DNA from 3 places in the Exiguobacterium sp. s183 genome. Region 3 is predicted to be linked to each of the others. Evidence: predicted binding sites of a transcription regulator. Region 3 holds the regulator's gene; each other region holds the start of a gene.
What was found. Region 3 encodes Rex, which represses fermentation and respiration genes when NADH is low (regulators of the CRP and FNR family bind a similar motif). Its sites were predicted from a motif close to TTGTGAAATATTTCACAA; they were not measured.
Positions count from the first base shown of each region.

Region 1: KNP62_RS04135 (formate/nitrite transporter family protein) is a predicted target of Rex. The motif match lies at 2,807-2,824, and genes of this name have one in related genera.
Region 2: KNP62_RS01205 (L-lactate dehydrogenase) is a predicted target of Rex. The motif match lies at 1,787-1,804, and genes of this name have one in related genera.

Region 1 is NZ_JACSKN010000001.1:770,631-775,917, reverse strand. It holds gene mutS (DNA mismatch repair protein MutS) at 1-27, shown strand, start outside; gene mutL (DNA mismatch repair endonuclease MutL) at 32-1,849, shown strand; gene KNP62_RS04140 (50S ribosomal protein L25/general stress protein Ctc) at 2,022-2,672, shown strand; gene KNP62_RS04135 (formate/nitrite transporter family protein) at 2,885-3,715, shown strand; gene KNP62_RS04130 (anaerobic ribonucleoside triphosphate reductase) at 3,907-5,287, shown strand, end outside.
Region 2 is NZ_JACSKN010000001.1:241,713-246,999, reverse strand. It holds gene KNP62_RS01210 (rhomboid family intramembrane serine protease) at 1-589, opposite strand, end outside; gene KNP62_RS01205 (L-lactate dehydrogenase) at 712-1,668, opposite strand; gene KNP62_RS01200 (DUF92 domain-containing protein) at 1,838-2,608, opposite strand; gene KNP62_RS01195 (5-formyltetrahydrofolate cyclo-ligase) at 2,587-3,141, opposite strand; gene rpmG (50S ribosomal protein L33) at 3,196-3,360, opposite strand; gene KNP62_RS01185 (1,4-alpha-glucan branching protein domain-containing protein) at 3,445-5,287, opposite strand, start outside.
Region 3 is NZ_JACSKN010000011.1:7,201-12,487, reverse strand. It holds gene KNP62_RS15115 (hypothetical protein) at 1-154, opposite strand, end outside; gene KNP62_RS15110 (hypothetical protein) at 193-486, opposite strand; gene tatC (twin-arginine translocase subunit TatC) at 618-1,406, opposite strand; gene tatA (twin-arginine translocase TatA/TatE family subunit) at 1,410-1,628, opposite strand; gene KNP62_RS15095 (redox-sensing transcriptional repressor Rex) at 1,628-2,284, opposite strand; gene KNP62_RS15090 (ABC-F family ATP-binding cassette domain-containing protein) at 2,435-4,336, shown strand; gene KNP62_RS15085 (hypothetical protein) at 4,333-4,740, shown strand; gene KNP62_RS15080 (hypothetical protein) at 4,789-5,287, opposite strand, start outside.

The DNA.
Region 1 (5,287 bases), on a different contig from region 3:
CTGCAACAGACCGCAAAGAAAGGGTGAGTCGATGGGAATCATTCGAGAGTTACCGGAACAACTCGCGAACCGAATCGCAGCAGGGGAGGTCGTCGAACGACCGGCTTCCGTCGTCAAAGAATTAGTCGAGAATGCGATTGATGCGGGAGCGACGAAAGTGGATGTCGACTTACAAGAGGCGGGCATTCGTCTCATCAAAGTCCGTGACAACGGACACGGGTTCCATGAGGAAGACGCAGCCCGAGCCTTCTTACGACATGCGACGAGTAAGATTCGGGACGAGCACGACTTGTTTCGCATTCGGACGCTCGGTTTCCGTGGGGAAGCGCTCGCTTCGATTGCGTCGGTCAGTCACGTTTCGTTAAAGTCTAAACGAGCAGATGAAGACGGTTTTGAGATGGTGCTTGAAGGCGGTGTCGTCAAAGAGACGAATCCGGCGGCGACGAACGTCGGGACCGAAGTCGCGGTCAGCCAGCTCTTCTTCAACACACCGGCACGCCTGAAATATTTGAAGACATCGGCGACAGAACTCGCGAGCATTACCGACACGTTGAACCGTTTGGCGCTGTCTCATCCAGAGATTCGCTTCACCGTCTTTCATGAAGAAAAAGAACTGTTGCGAACGAACGGGAATGGGGACTTGAAACAAGTCATGCTCGCCATCTATGGTCGCCAAGTCGCCGCGCAAATCGTCACGGCCTCGAGTAAAACGAACGACTATACACTGAGCGCGCATCTCGTGCGCCCGGAAATGACCCGTTCGAACAAACAATATGTGACCCTCATCTTAAACGGCCGAAGCATCAAGAACTTTGCACTGACACAAAGTGTGCTCGAAGGCTATCATACGCTCTTACCAATCGGTCGCTATCCGATTGCCGTGCTCGAAGTGAAAATGGACCCGATGTTGATTGATGTGAATGTCCATCCGACGAAACGTGAAGTGCGCTTGTCGAAAGAAAAAGAATTGTGCCAGCTCATTCGAGAGACCGTTCAATTGACGCTCCGTGAGCAACGTCTCATTCCGTCTGTGAAACAAGAGCCAAAACCAAAACGAGAAACACCATCCGAACAGTCGAAACTCGATTTCTCGATGGAACCGCAACCTAAACAAGTAGATACGGTCGAGTGGAATTATCCGATTCCTCGCGAACGAAAAGAGTCGCTTACGTCTCCTTCCCAGTGGAACCCGGCGCCGCTCGTTCATGAACCAGAGCCAGAGATGCTCCAGGCAGAACAGGTCGAGGAACCCGTTCTTCAGTCCGAACGTCTTCCAGCATTAGACGTCATCGGACAATTGCATTCGAGTTATATCATCTGTGGAGCGGAAGACGGGATGTACGTGATGGACCAACATGCTGCCCAGGAACGCATCAAGTATGAATTGTTTTATGAGCAGTTAGGACGTCCAGAAAAAGAGTATCAACTCCTGTTGATTCCGTTGACGTTAGAGTTTACACAGGAAGAGACGCTCGCCATCGAAGAAGTGCTCCCGCTTCTAGCGGAAGCTGGCATTACGTTAGAACCGTTTGGGGGAAACACGTTCCTCGTGCGCGAGATTCCGACATGGTATCCGCAACATGACTTAGAGGGTACAATTCGTGATTTAGTGGAGATGGCGATTCAACAACGCTCGATTGACATCGCGAAATATCGTGAGGAGGCATCAATCCTCATGGCGTGTAAACGGTCGATCAAAGCGAATCATCCACTCAATATGGACATGATGCGACAATTGATTGAAGATCTTAGTCGAACGACTTCTCCTTTCACTTGTCCGCACGGTCGTCCGATTCTCGTGAAGTGGAGCACGTACGAACTCGAGAAGTTGTTCAAACGCGTCATGTAATCGTCTTGTTACCTTGTTTTAATACGATGTAACGTTTATTTACGAGTCCTCATGGGAAAACTATACACATGTCACTCAACGCATCGAGGTTGAGAGGTGGCTTTTTCACTGCCTCACCCTCAAGATGTCGACATGAAATGTATATCCATGTAGCATGTAGGAGGAAAAGAAAATGACGAACAAACTTCAAGTATCAAAACGAGAATTACGCCCACGCTCACTACGTACGAAGTTGCGTAACGAAGGAAAAGCGTTAGGAGTTGTCTATGGTTATAAAGTAGACAGCACGCCAATCGTGTTTGACGAGATGGACCTTCGTAAAATTCTTCGAGACCACGGTGACAACGCCTTGATTGAACTCCATTTCGATGGAAACAAAATCAACACGCTCGTGCACGGATCAGAAACAGATCCGTTCACAAACTTCTATCAACACGTTGAATTCATGGCTGTGAAGATGGATGAAGAGACAGAAGTCGAAGCAGATATCGCCCTCGTCGGCGACGCGAAAGGCGTCAAAGAAGGCGGATATCTTGCTCAGTCGCTCTATAAAGTGACGGTTTCTGCGACACCTGCCAACATCCCTGAACGCATCGAACTCGACGTGTCAGACCTCGAAATCGGTGACTCGGTGACGGTAGCGGACCTTCCAGAAGACAAATCGTACACGATTGTCTCTGAACCAGATATGCACATCGCCTCTGTAAATGAGCCGGTTGCTGAGGAAGAGGAAGAAACTGAATCAGAGGAAGGTTCGACTGAGGAAGAAGCTTCTGAAGGATCTTCTGAAGAAACAGAAGAATCGACTGAGGATAAAGAATAATTGTAAAGAAAGTGCTTCGAGAAATCGGAGCACTTTTTCTTTGTCACAAATCCGCCATATGTAAACGATTACGATGTGAACACTCTGTCAATTCCTTCTAGAGGTGATTGCCAACAGAGACTGTACAGTTTATATTGTTAATGATTTCACATATTCGAACTGATACTTTTCTATTTAATTATCCAGAAAGAAGGGTTTGTGACATGGCATCAATGGAAATCCATGCACTTGAATCATTACGGAAAAAAGCACAGGCTTCCTCGCAAATGATTCATTATCGTCCAATGGAATACTTTTTACGGGCAATGTTAGCCGGGATCTTTATCGGCTTTGCTTCAATCTTCACGTTGAAAGTCGTCAACGGTATGTATTTAGCGGAATCTCCGTTCACGACACTCATTGGGGGCTTCTCGTTCGGGATTGCGCTCGTTATGATCATCTATGGGGGAGCGGAGTTGTTCACGGGGAATACGATGTATTTCACGACGTCGACACTTCGCGGCTATACGACGCTCAGCGACACGATGCTCGTTTGGTTATTATGTTTCGTCGGGAACGCACTTGGGGGAATCCTATTCGCGTTACTACTTGCACCGACTGGTGTCATCCAAGAACTAGGGATGAACAACTGGCTGTTCTCAGTCGTCGAGGGGAAAATGCATCACACGACGGTCGAAATTTTCTTCCGTGCCATCTTCTGTAACTGGATGGTCTGTCTCGCTATTTTCTTACCGAAACAAATGAAAAATGAATTCGCTCAAATCTTCTCGATGATTTTCCTTGTCGCGGTCTTCTTCGCTTCAGGATTCGACCATGTTATCGCCAACTTCGTCTTATTCGCCTTGACGCTCGTCGTCCCACACCCTGAGACGATCAGTATGGCGGGTGCAATCCACAACTTGATTCCTGCGACGTTCGGTAACATTATCGGCGGCGCCCTCTTCATGGGAGCAATCTATACATGGCTCAACTCAAAAGGTCTCCGTGAGGCGCAAGAATTAGAGGAAGAAGTCGAATTAAAAGTTGTCAAAGCTGCTAAATAAATGACGTTTGTCACAAATAACGTTGGGCCTTGTCTTACCGAAGACGAGGCTCTTTTTTGTCGTATGCTCACACGTAAACTGTCACAATATCGACTCGTGACCATCAAGAAAAATACGTGTCATAATCTATATATAGGATTTAAAAAACATTTATGAATGTTTTTAATCCATATATAGTGAGGTGATGGGTTTTGAAATTATTGCAGTTGTATGAGGATGTCTGCGTCTTACCAGACCAAGACTTAGTACAAGAAAATGCGAATGTGGACGGAAAGTCCCCACTTGGGAAACTAGCACGACTCTCTTCAGAAGTGTCGAAAGAATTGTCGCAGACATACTTGATGTCGGAGCGATCAAAACAGGCCGTCACTGATAACTATTTATATGTGCACGACGCCGACTATTACATCACAGGATCGACGACATGTTGTCAAATACCACTCGGTCAATTATTAAAAGATGGATTCCATACGGGGCATGGAACAATCCGGTCGCCAAAGGACATTCGCTCCGCTATGGCGCTCGCATCCATCATCCTTCAAGCGAATCAAAATATGCAGCATGGGGGGCAAGCGTTCCCGATGTTTGACGTCGACTTGTCACCGTATGTCGAGAAGACATATGAGCGCCAATTGAACCGACTCCAATCACTCCCTGTTGAATGGGACAAGACACAATTGGAACAACTCGCAGAAGAAGAAACGATCTCGGCGACATATCAGGCGTGTGAGGCGTTCATTCATAATGCGAACTCGATGCATTCACGAGGTGGCGGTCAAGTCCCGTTCGTCTCGATCAATTACGGGACAGATACCTCAAAGTGGGGACGCATCCTTATTCGGGAGTTACTTCGTGCGACAGAACGTGGGTTAGGGAATGGGGAGACCCCGATTTTTCCCATTCAAATCTTTAAAGTAAAAGAAGGCATCAACTTCAACGAAGACGACCCGAACGTTGATCTTTTTCGTGAAGCGTGTCGCGTCACAGGCAAACGACTATTCCCGAACTTCTCCTTCATCGATGCCCCGTTTAATGCCGCATACTATGATGGGACACATGAATCTGAAGTGGCGTATATGGGTTGCCGCACTCGGGTTATGGGAAACCGACACGGAGAAGAGACATCAGTCGGTCGTGGCAATTTATCCTTCTCCACACTCAACTTGGTGAAGATGGCAATTGTCTCTGAATCACTAACTGACTTTTACCGTATTCTTAACCGATATGTCGACATCGGCATCGAACAGTTGATTGAGCGTTTCGAGTATCAATGCACGCGTCGCGCTGAAGAATTCCGTTTCCTTTACACACAAGGTGTCTGGCGTGGAAGTGAGCAATTACATATTCATGATGAGGTCCGAGATGTGCTGAAACAAGGAACGCTCTCACTCGGTTTCATCGGACTCGCTGAAACGTTGAAGGTGTTGACAGGCAGTACACATGCCGAGTCGCGTGAAGCGGAACGACTCGGTCTCGATATCGTCACGCACTTGGCCAATCGCATGCGTGCGGCAGCCGAAACGTACGACTTGAATTTTTCGTTGCTCGCGACACCGGCAGAAGGACTGTCAG
Region 2 (5,287 bases), on a different contig from region 3:
TATGCAGAAACATTGGCGTAATTAACCGCCACCATTCCCCTTCTTCGATGAGTGGGTTCACTTTCGCACCGAATGCGATCAACGTGTTCGGGTCGAATGTCGAACCGACTGATTCAGCTAGCCACATGACTAAAAACGTGATGAACATCAAGCCGTAAACTACTTGCGGTTTACCAAAGGAGAATCGTTTCTTTAACTCCGCTTTCTTCTTTCGATCCATTGCAACCGCGAGCAGTCGAAAACGGTCGTCCTCCATCGTAGGTGTACAAATCGAGCGAGATACTGTCACTCTCGCTGGAATCGGGAACGTCATGGAGTCGACCCGCTCTTCATCAACGAGACGGTCACCATATATGTGAATCGTCAAACGCTTTCGTCCAATACGAGACAGACGAAAGGCGCTCAAGATTGCGTTAATGTCAGTACCGACATGATTCGCCCACGCTTTTTCAGTTTGAACGTATAAGTCATAGCGATCACCTGCTTTTGTATCAAACAAGATGACTGCACGGGACGGTTCTAATATCCCTTCGATTCGTCCACCGTTCTCGACCGCTTGATAAATGTCTTCCCAGAAGCAAGTCGCCAACAAAATCCCTCCTCTCTCATTCTATTGTAAATCACGTTGTACCTCACGACAAAGTCGTGGCTTGCCTCAAACGTACAAAAAAACCCGCAACCTTTACGGCTACGGGCACTCATATATCGCAATTACAAGACAGGTTCCATCGTTTTCATTAGGACGTTCGCAGAATGTTGCATTTTTTGATGTTCTTCTTCTGACAACTCAATCTCAACGACCTCACGCACGCCCTGACGGTTGATGATTGCCGGTACCCCGATATGAATATCGTGTAAACCGTATTCCCCATCAAGATGAGCACCGACTGTCAGCAACGTGTTCTCATTACGAAGGACCGCTTTGACCAAACGGAGTAATCCGAGTCCAATGGCATAGTATGTCGCACCTTTACGTTCGATGATGTGATAAGCCGCATCACGTACGTTCACATATATGTCTTCAAGGTCTTGCCAGTTATATTCATCATGCTCTTCAAGTAACTGCTCAACAGACTTTCCATAGATACGAGCATTACTCCAAGCAGCAAACTCAGTGTCACCGTGCTCACCCATGATATAGGCATGACAGTTACGTGGGTCGACATTGAAATAGTCGCCAAGCATGTAACGTAAACGCGACGTGTCGAGTACAGTTCCTGAGCCGAAGACGCGATGTTTAGGTAGTCCTGAATACTTCCAAGCCAAATGTGTCATAATGTCGACCGGGTTTGAGGCGATAATGATAATGCCATCAAAACCAGAATCCATAATATCTGAAATCATCGATTTCATGATCTTCGCATTTTTTTCGACAAGGTCAAGACGAGTCTCACCTGGACGTTGCGGTGCACCTGCAGTAATGACGACGATGTCTGCTACACCACAGTCTGCGTAATCCCCTGCCCATACACGCATCGGTGAAGACGCGAACGAGACGCCGTGGTTCAAGTCCATCGCTTCCCCTTCTGCTTTTGCCTTGTTGATGTCAATGATGACGAGTTCTTCACAAAGGCTTGCTGTCGTTAACTGGTACGCAAAGCTCGCTCCAACTGCCCCTGCCCCTACAAGTGCGACGCGCGTTACTTTAGCATGATTTAATGTTTCCATATTGATTCTCCACCCTTCGATCAATCTGTTTCACGTTTTTGTTATCTCTGTTACAACAAGATTGTAACATCATTCACAAACCCTAACTACAGTGGAAACCGTTTTCACTTTGGCGATATTGTGACAACATTCACATTCATTTGAAACATCTTCATTTTCTGTACTACCCTCATCCGAATACCAAAAAACAAATAGACGCCGCTCCAAGAACGGATAAAAAATTGACTGCATCATTCCCTAGCACACGCCACCCTGACACATATGTTGTAGGAACTTGATGATGAACTTTCTTTTCCGTCAGCTTTCCACAAACTGTACAGCGAAACTTCCGTTGAACCGTCGCCCCGAGCAATGTATCGATGACACTCCCACTCAGTCCGATTCCCCAAAGCGCCAACAGTAATGTCATATCCAATTCAACAAACAGGAGAGAAGAGCAAACAATCACGAATGCGCCTACAATCGACATGACCGTCCCAAATGTTGAAACGGCACCGCTCGTTCCCGGCTCAACTTCTCTAAACGTGAACATGAAGCGCGGTTTACGTTTTGCGAGGACACCGAATTCAGATCCCCACGTGTCACTCGTCGCTGCCGCAATGGACACGATGTACATATAAAGATAGACGAGGTCATCTGTCAGTAAGTAACCGAGGGCACAGAGAATCCCTACCCCACCGTTTGCTAACACTTGAATGGCGTCGCGCGCTCCCGTTTTTTCGACAATGTCATCTACATTTTGTTTATCACGAGATCGATATTTTGATGCAAGTGAAGATGTCGAGAAGAATACGCCGAGTAAATAGAGGCCGAACCAACCAAACGATAACCCGATCAATACCCCCGTCACCACTGTCAAGAAGGCTCCCGAGATCGTCAAGGAGCGTAACCGATACCCGAGAAAGGCGACGATACAAGTTACAACAAATATGGCGAACATTGAATCATCTCCTTTTCTGTCACAATCCACTGAACAGGTAGATCATGTGGTTCAGTCGGTACTTGATCGACCAATTGAACGGAGTACGCTAATGAAACCGTCTCCCCTTCATATGTACGTAAAAATCGGTCATAGTATCCTCCACCCCAACCGATTCGATATCCAGACCGGTCAAATACCCTTCCCGGGACAAGACAGAGGTCGATGCTTTTCGTCGTCGGCGGGGTCGTCGGCTCCAAAATATTCATGACGCCTGTCTCAAGGTCATCTACTGAATGAATAATATGAAACGTTAACCCCTGCTCCGTTACTTTCGGGACGCACACCGTTTTTCCTGCTTCAAACGCTTCATGAATGATTGGCGATGTATCGATTTCAAGCGGAAGTGACGATGTCACGGCAATCGTCTGGCTTTCTTTCCACATCTCTGTTGCGAACAACTGCTGATGGATGATTCGGTCAACTCGTTGGCGATTATTCATTTGTTTAATATACTGATGAACCGTTCGTCTTAACGCTGCTTTGTCTTCCACAACGCATTCCTCCTTACAAAAAAAGCCGCCACATATGTGACGGCCGGTCCCTCATTACTTCACTTCGCGGTAAAGCGTGTGACGACGGAGACGTGGGTTGTATTTGCGCAACTCAAGGCGCTCTGGGTTGTTACGTTTGTTTTTCTTCGTGATGTACGTGCGATCGCCTGTTTCTGTGCAAGCTAATGTAATTTTAACGCGCATTTCTTTCACTCCCATCTTAATGATGTTGTATCAAGTGCTTTTGCTTTACAGTCTAAGCATACTCAATTATCCTACCAAGTTTCTTATGAAAAAGCAAGGTTATTTCACGTTCTTTTTCATTGATTCCTGTCCGTAAGGAGAAGATTCAAGAGGTAGGCATGTGTTGACATTCTCGCTTACTTTATACCATTGTTTCAGGTCGTTCATCGAGAGCTCTTCGCCGACATAAACGTACTCCGCTGACGAGAACACACTGTTTTCAATACGATGGATCGCATCGAATAAACCACCGTGCCCGTGCGGGTTCCGTGTCGCTTCAAAGGACAACATAGTTGAGTATAACGGAAGCGCAAGTGATTGCGCAAGTTCTCTTGCAGCAGGAATCGTCATCCAATCAAAGTGATGAATCACTTTGAATGATACCCGTTTCGAAAGTTCATGAACGAGTTTGACATACGCAATATTTTGCGTGGCAACCTGATTCATGACGTGCTCTAAAAATGGGCTAGTCGGACGAACTCGATACACATGAACGTTTCCGTGTCGTTCGTATTCCGGTAACTCATCGTGATACGGCGTCAGCACATAGACGGTTTCTCCCTCATTTGCTCTCGCCTCCACTTCCTCGACGACACGATGACCAAGTCCACCGACGATATGACCGTGATATTCGGGTGTCAGCATAAGAATTGCCGACTCTTCTGCATCTCGTTCAGTCGTCACGTAATAGTCGTGCGGGGAGAGGAATGAATCGACATCAAGATCTTCGTCTTGAAGGAATGGATACGCCGCATAATGATCATCGAGCAACTTGTTCGAGACAGTGCCTTGATAAAGCGCCGTTTCAAGTTCGGCGAAGAGTCGTGTATGCTCTCTGAAGCGTTCAGCCGCATACTGAGCTGTCGTTTGCCCATCTAAGATAAACGCCCAGTCACTCGATACAGCCAACACATAATGGCGAATCAATTGCTTTAACGCACGATTCGTCAAATCCGATTGATCACGATAATCTGCTACGTCTTTGACGAGTTGCATCTCCATCATATGCAGGTGACGGAGCATCCATTCATTTCGTTCATTGATCCAAACTTCACCGTAGCCTTTTCGTCCCCATGTGTTCATGGAAACATGGACGGTTTGTAAATCTTTGAAGTGACGCTCAAGAAAGATTGCTGGCGTGATCGTTTCGATTCCAAATTCTTCGAGTCGCTCTGCGACTTTCCCAAGAAATTCAGGACCTTCAAACCACCAGTGGCCAAACAATTCCGCATCGAACGGTGCTGTGACCAAGAACGGTGGGAACGTTTGTCCGCCATGTGCCTCTAGGTGCCCTTCTAACGTTTGAGCGAAGTCTGTCGCATGGTTCTCGATTTGATGTTCAGCCCACTCACGTACATAAAAGTCTTTTTGATCGGTGTCACCTGTGATGCGGTGCATTTTTAATCCTGTGTCGAATCGAATGCCTTCCGGATGCATGAACGATTGAATATAGTCCCAATCTCGGTCGTAGGCCAAATCTCGATAAAACTCTCGATAGTCAGGGTGACCTGGATATCCAATCATCGAACTCCAGATTTTACCCGAGATGATTTGGTCTCGTGGGAACAATGCGACACCGTGTGGAGAATAGACCGGAGCACCAATGCCTTTTTCAGGAGTCGGGTCCGCATCGAGCAATGCATGTTCATCGACAAACGTGTATCGAATCCCTTCTTCGTAAAGAATTCGGTCCACGCCTGGTGTATATGCACACTCTGGCAACCAAATCCCTGTCGGACGGAACCCGTAGTGACGTTCGAAACAGTTGAGACCTGTCCGAATTTCAGCCCGTGCCGCCTGCTCCGTGAAGAGATGTGGGTTGAAGCCGTGGGTCGCCGTACAAGTCACCATGTCGATATATCCCGCTTCACGATATGTACGGAACGCTTCATTCAAGTTTTTA
Region 3 (5,287 bases):
CAACCAATAGCGTATAGCCACTTACGACCAATACTGTATTCAAGATGAATGGAAAAGGCCTTTGTTTCTTCGTTCGAATCATTTGATACGTTGAAATGATGACTCCCAGTGTCAGTCCAAACAGCAATACGAGCAAAATGATAATGTCATTCATCCTTTTTATCTCCTCATAACTTGATTGGAACGACTCTTTCAAGACTCTCCTTCACGTCTACTTTTCACTCTCTGATAAATGACAATGCCAACGTGAAGAATCATACCAAGCACGTACAAGATCAGCCCTAGTGCAAGCCAGCCGATCGCGTCCCAACCACGTACGATTGTCATTCCGACAAAAAAGAAGATATAGCCAGTCACGAGTAGCAACGACGAAACGATGAATTGACGTCGCAATCGAGATTGTATAGAGAAAAATAAGAAAAACAGTAAGATGGTTGTCATCGTGCCTAGCAATATAAAGTCCTCTCCGTTGTACTCCCGAATCATCGTGCATCCTCCCTTACATATGTGCCTCGTTTTATTATAGCATACAAAATGGAAAAATTTCTCAATCACTCGTATCCTATCATAACAGTATGTCACAACAAAAAAGCATCATTCCACTTACGGAACGATGCTCATTTTTCATTCATCTGTTTCATTAAATCCATCTGTTCTTGCACCATCGCCTCTTTTTCCCGGCGTAGCACCCCTTTGTAGGTGATACGTGAAATCGATAAACTGATTTCATATAGGAAGAAGAGTGGTAACGACACCATAAGGTGCGACGTCAAATCCGGCGGTGTGATGAATGCCGCGATCACGAATAGGGCGAAGTATGCGTACTTTCGAATCTTTGATAAGAAGTACGGGGTCACGACACCAATTCGGGTCAAGAACATCGTCACGACCGGCAACTGGAACAATAGACCAAACGGAATCGTCAGTTGCAGCAAGAACGTGAAGTAATTGTTCGCCCCGATGATTTGTTCGAGTCCGAGGTCTTGCCCGAGGTCCGTCGAGATATCGAGGACGAGCGGGAATAACCAGTAGTAGGCGAACGCAAGGCCGATCAAGAACAATCCGAAGATGATCGGGATATAGGCAAGGGTACCTTTCCGTTCATTCGGATGCAGACCGGGTGCGACAAACGCCCACACTTGATACAGTAGGAATGGGCTCGCCGCAATCAGGCCGATGATGAGCGCCAAGTTCAAGTAAATCATGAGCGGGTCCGCGACCCCAAAGGCGTTCAGTTCGAGCCCGCGTTCGACGAGATCTTCTTGCAAGTACGCGAGTACATATTTGACACTCGGCAAAGCCATCAAAAAGAAGGCAAAGACGACAAATGCAGATAGCATCAGTCGTCTCCGCAGCTCTGTCAAGTGATCGGTGAGTTCCCGCTCTTGATCAGGTTGATGATTCATGGCTTACTGCTCTTTCTTTTCGATAGCTTTCTTGTCGTTCTCGTCGTGCTCGTTCATCATGCCGTTCGTTGCATTTTTGAACTCACGAAGCGTTTGTCCGGCCGCGCGACCAAACTCCGGTAATTTCTTCGGTCCGAAGATGATGAGCGCGATGATGGCGATGATGAATAGACTCGCCCCACCCGGAATCCCGACGACGAGTGATGATGCTAGTAATTCCATTATTGATGGACCCCCTCAGCGGTTGGATAGTGTTGCATAAAGTAAATGAGTGACTGCAGCTCAATCGACAAATCGATATGATGGACGCGAACTGTGTCCGGTACGGTAAGTCGTGCCGGTGTGAAGTTCAAGATGCCCTTGATGCCGAAACGGACCAAGTCGTCTGCGACGGACTGCGCATAGGCAGAAGGTACCGTCAAAATGGCGACGTCGATCTTGTTTTGCTTCATGATCTGTTCCATCTCATCGACATGATGAATCGGGACGCCTGACATCGTCGTGCCGACTTTTGTCTCGTCTGCGTCGAACCCGACGACGATATGTGTGTTATTGTTTTTAAGGAAGTTATAGTTGACGAATGCCGTCCCAAGGTGACCGACCCCGACCAAGGCGACATTCGTAATCTCGTCCTGATTCAGTGTCTTTCGGAAAAAGTCTAACAGATACTGCACGTTATAGCCATATCCCTTTTTACCGAGCGCACCGAAGTACGAGAAATCACGGCGAATCGTAGCCGAATCGACCTTGACCGCCTCACTCAGTTCTGCTGAAGAGACACGCTGTTTACCTGACGCGTGCAGGCTTTGAATAAATCGATAGTATAGTGGCAACCGTTTGGCTGTCGCTTGTGGAATCTTTGGTTCGTTTTGACTCAACGGAAAGAGCCTCCTTTTTACGACACGTTACAAACGAATCTGAATTTCATACACCTTGATTGTAAACGAATTCACATGACCACTCAACGAATATACCTAAAATCGCTGAAAAATACAGTATACTAAATAGAGAGAAAGGGGTTTTTTCACTTGATCCTACTGCAAGTCAATAACTTATCCAAATCCTTCGGCGTCGAGCCGATTTTAGAAAACGTCAAACTCGAAATCCAAGAAGGCGAACGCGTCGCCCTCGTCGGCCGAAACGGGGCCGGGAAGTCGACGCTTTTGAAAGTAATCGCCGGTGAATATAACTATGACTCTGGGGACATCATGAAGCCAAAAGACGTCACAATCGGCTATCTCGCCCAAGACTCAGGGCTCGAATCCGACGAGACGATCTGGAACGAGATGCTCACCGTCTTCACGGACTTGATCGAGCAAGAGAAGACGCTCCGTCGCATGGAAGCCGACATGGGATCCGAACGGATTCTAAACGACGCCGCTGCGTACGAACGCCTCCTCTCCTCTTACGATGAAGAACAACACACGTTCAAAGAGCGCGGCGGTTACCAGTATGAAGCGACGATCCGCTCGGTCCTTCACGGGATGCGCTTCTATCCGGACGACTTCGAGCGCCGGATCGACACGCTCTCTGGTGGACAACGGACACGTCTCGCCTTGGCAAAGATGCTCCTTCAAAGTCCCGACCTGCTCATCTTGGACGAGCCGACGAACCATTTGGACATCGAGACGCTCGCCTGGCTAGAGAAGTACTTGAGCGGCTATAAAGGTGCCGTCCTCATCGTCTCCCACGACCGATACTTCCTCGACCGCGTCGTCTCGGTTGTCTATGAGCTGTCACGTCATCGGAGCCGCCGCTTCGTCGGGAACTACACGAAGTATCTCGAACAAAAGGCCGCTCTCTACGAACAAGAGAAGAAGCAGTTTGAGTCGCAACAAGAAGAGATTGCCAAGATGCAGGACTTCATTCAGCGAAACATCGCCCGGGCGACGACGACGAAACGGGCGCAAAGCGTACGGAAGCGTCTGGAGAAAGTCGACCGTCTCGATGCTCCGGACGGTGACGAACGCAGTGCTGTCCTCTCGTTCTCCATCAAACGACAGAGCGGGAACGATGTGTTGAGCGCGAGTGACCTCGCCATCGGTTATGAAGAACCGATCGCCCAAAATCTCCGTTTCCAGCTACAGCGCGGGGAATCCGTCGCTCTCGTCGGTCCGAACGGGGTCGGAAAATCGACACTTCTCAAAGTATTGACGAAACAACAAGCCGCTCTTACCGGTGATATCCGCTACGGGACCGGCGTCGAGATTGGCTACTACGATCAGGAGCAGCAGAACTTGTCGGACGCGAACCGTGTCATCGACGAGATTTGGAACGACTGGCCACTCATGCGCGAGCAAGAAGTGCGGAGTCTTCTCGGACAGTTCCTCTTCAGCGGCGATGACGTCATGAAGCGTGTCCATGAATTATCAGGTGGCGAACGCGCACGACTCACGTTGGCCAAGCTGAAGCTCGAGCAACCGAACCTCCTCATTTTGGACGAGCCGACGAACCACTTAGACCTCGACTCGAAGATGATCTTAGAGAACGCCCTTCTCGACTATCCAGGTACGATTCTCTTCGTCTCGCACGACCGCTACTTCATCGACCGTCTCGCGACGCGTGTGTTAGAAATCACGCCGAACGGCATCGACGAGTATCTCGGTGACTATTCGTACTACGTCGAGAAGAAAGAAGAACTCGAAGAACTCGCGAGACTCGCCCGTGAAGAGACGAAGCAGGTCGTCGTGAAAAAACAGCGTGCCGATAAGGAACAACAACGGGAAGAGCGCCGCATCAAACAGCGCATCGAAGAGATTGAGCTGGCAATCGAGCAACATGAGAATCGTCTCGACGAGATTGAACAGTTGCTTTGTGAGCCGGATGTCTTCAACGACTTCGCCCGTGCCCAGGAGTTGTCGACCGAATCGGACGCAGCGAAAGAATCCATCACCGCACTCTATGCGGAATGGGAGGAACTCCATACATGATGCGTACACGTGCCATGCGAATCGAGTTCATTCAAGCGTTTCTCACGGGACTGGCCTATATCGTGCCAACCGGGACCGAGTTCGTATCTGAACTCATCCGCGGGGAGCCGACGATCGTCCCTTCTATTCTTTTTTACTTTTTACCGGTCGTGATCGGCTTCATCATTCAGACGTGGCCTGGGATTCTACTCAGTCTTTTCAGTGGCCTGCTCATGAGCACACTCTTCATCCGTATCGTCGTCTGGCCGGTCGATGTGACGGTTCACACGTTCTATGCACCGGGATCCGTGTGGGCCCACTTTTATGAAGAGACGCTCTTCATGTGGATCCTCGCACTTCTCGTGTTCATCGTGAGCCGCATCAACACGTGGCATCGGGAGAATTATCGACAACCGAAAGCTTGAACAGCAAAAAAGAGGTCAGCGTTTTTAATTCGCTGGCCTCTTTTTATATTAGAAGTATCGTAACGGTTGGAATCCCACCGTATGGAAATCGAGCTTCGTCCCGTCCTCGGCGATAAAGAAGACCGCCTCGTTCGTATCGACGTCACGTGTGAACACTTTATAGAACGTCATCGGTTTTTCGTCATTCGTCACATAGCGTGCCTCGTGTGTCGAGATGACTTGAGCGAACAGTTGCTGTTCGTCGAGCTCATCGATCAAATCATCAAACTTCGCAGCCTCTTCTTCTGTTGCCTCGCGACCCCGCTCAATTTCATAGTAAGCATCGCTCGCTTTTGGCTGAACACCGAGATTGCGATCAACGACGATCACACGCTCTGGTTCTTGGTCGATGACACTCGCGTAACCATACAACGACTCGATGAGCGTATTCTCTCCGGTCACACGACCGATACCTTCTAATGACTCTTCTCCAGTCAACGACTTCACTCGTGTCTCTTCTGGCACAATTTCCTCTTGATAGGCGATATTGTAAGCGCGGATGATTTCT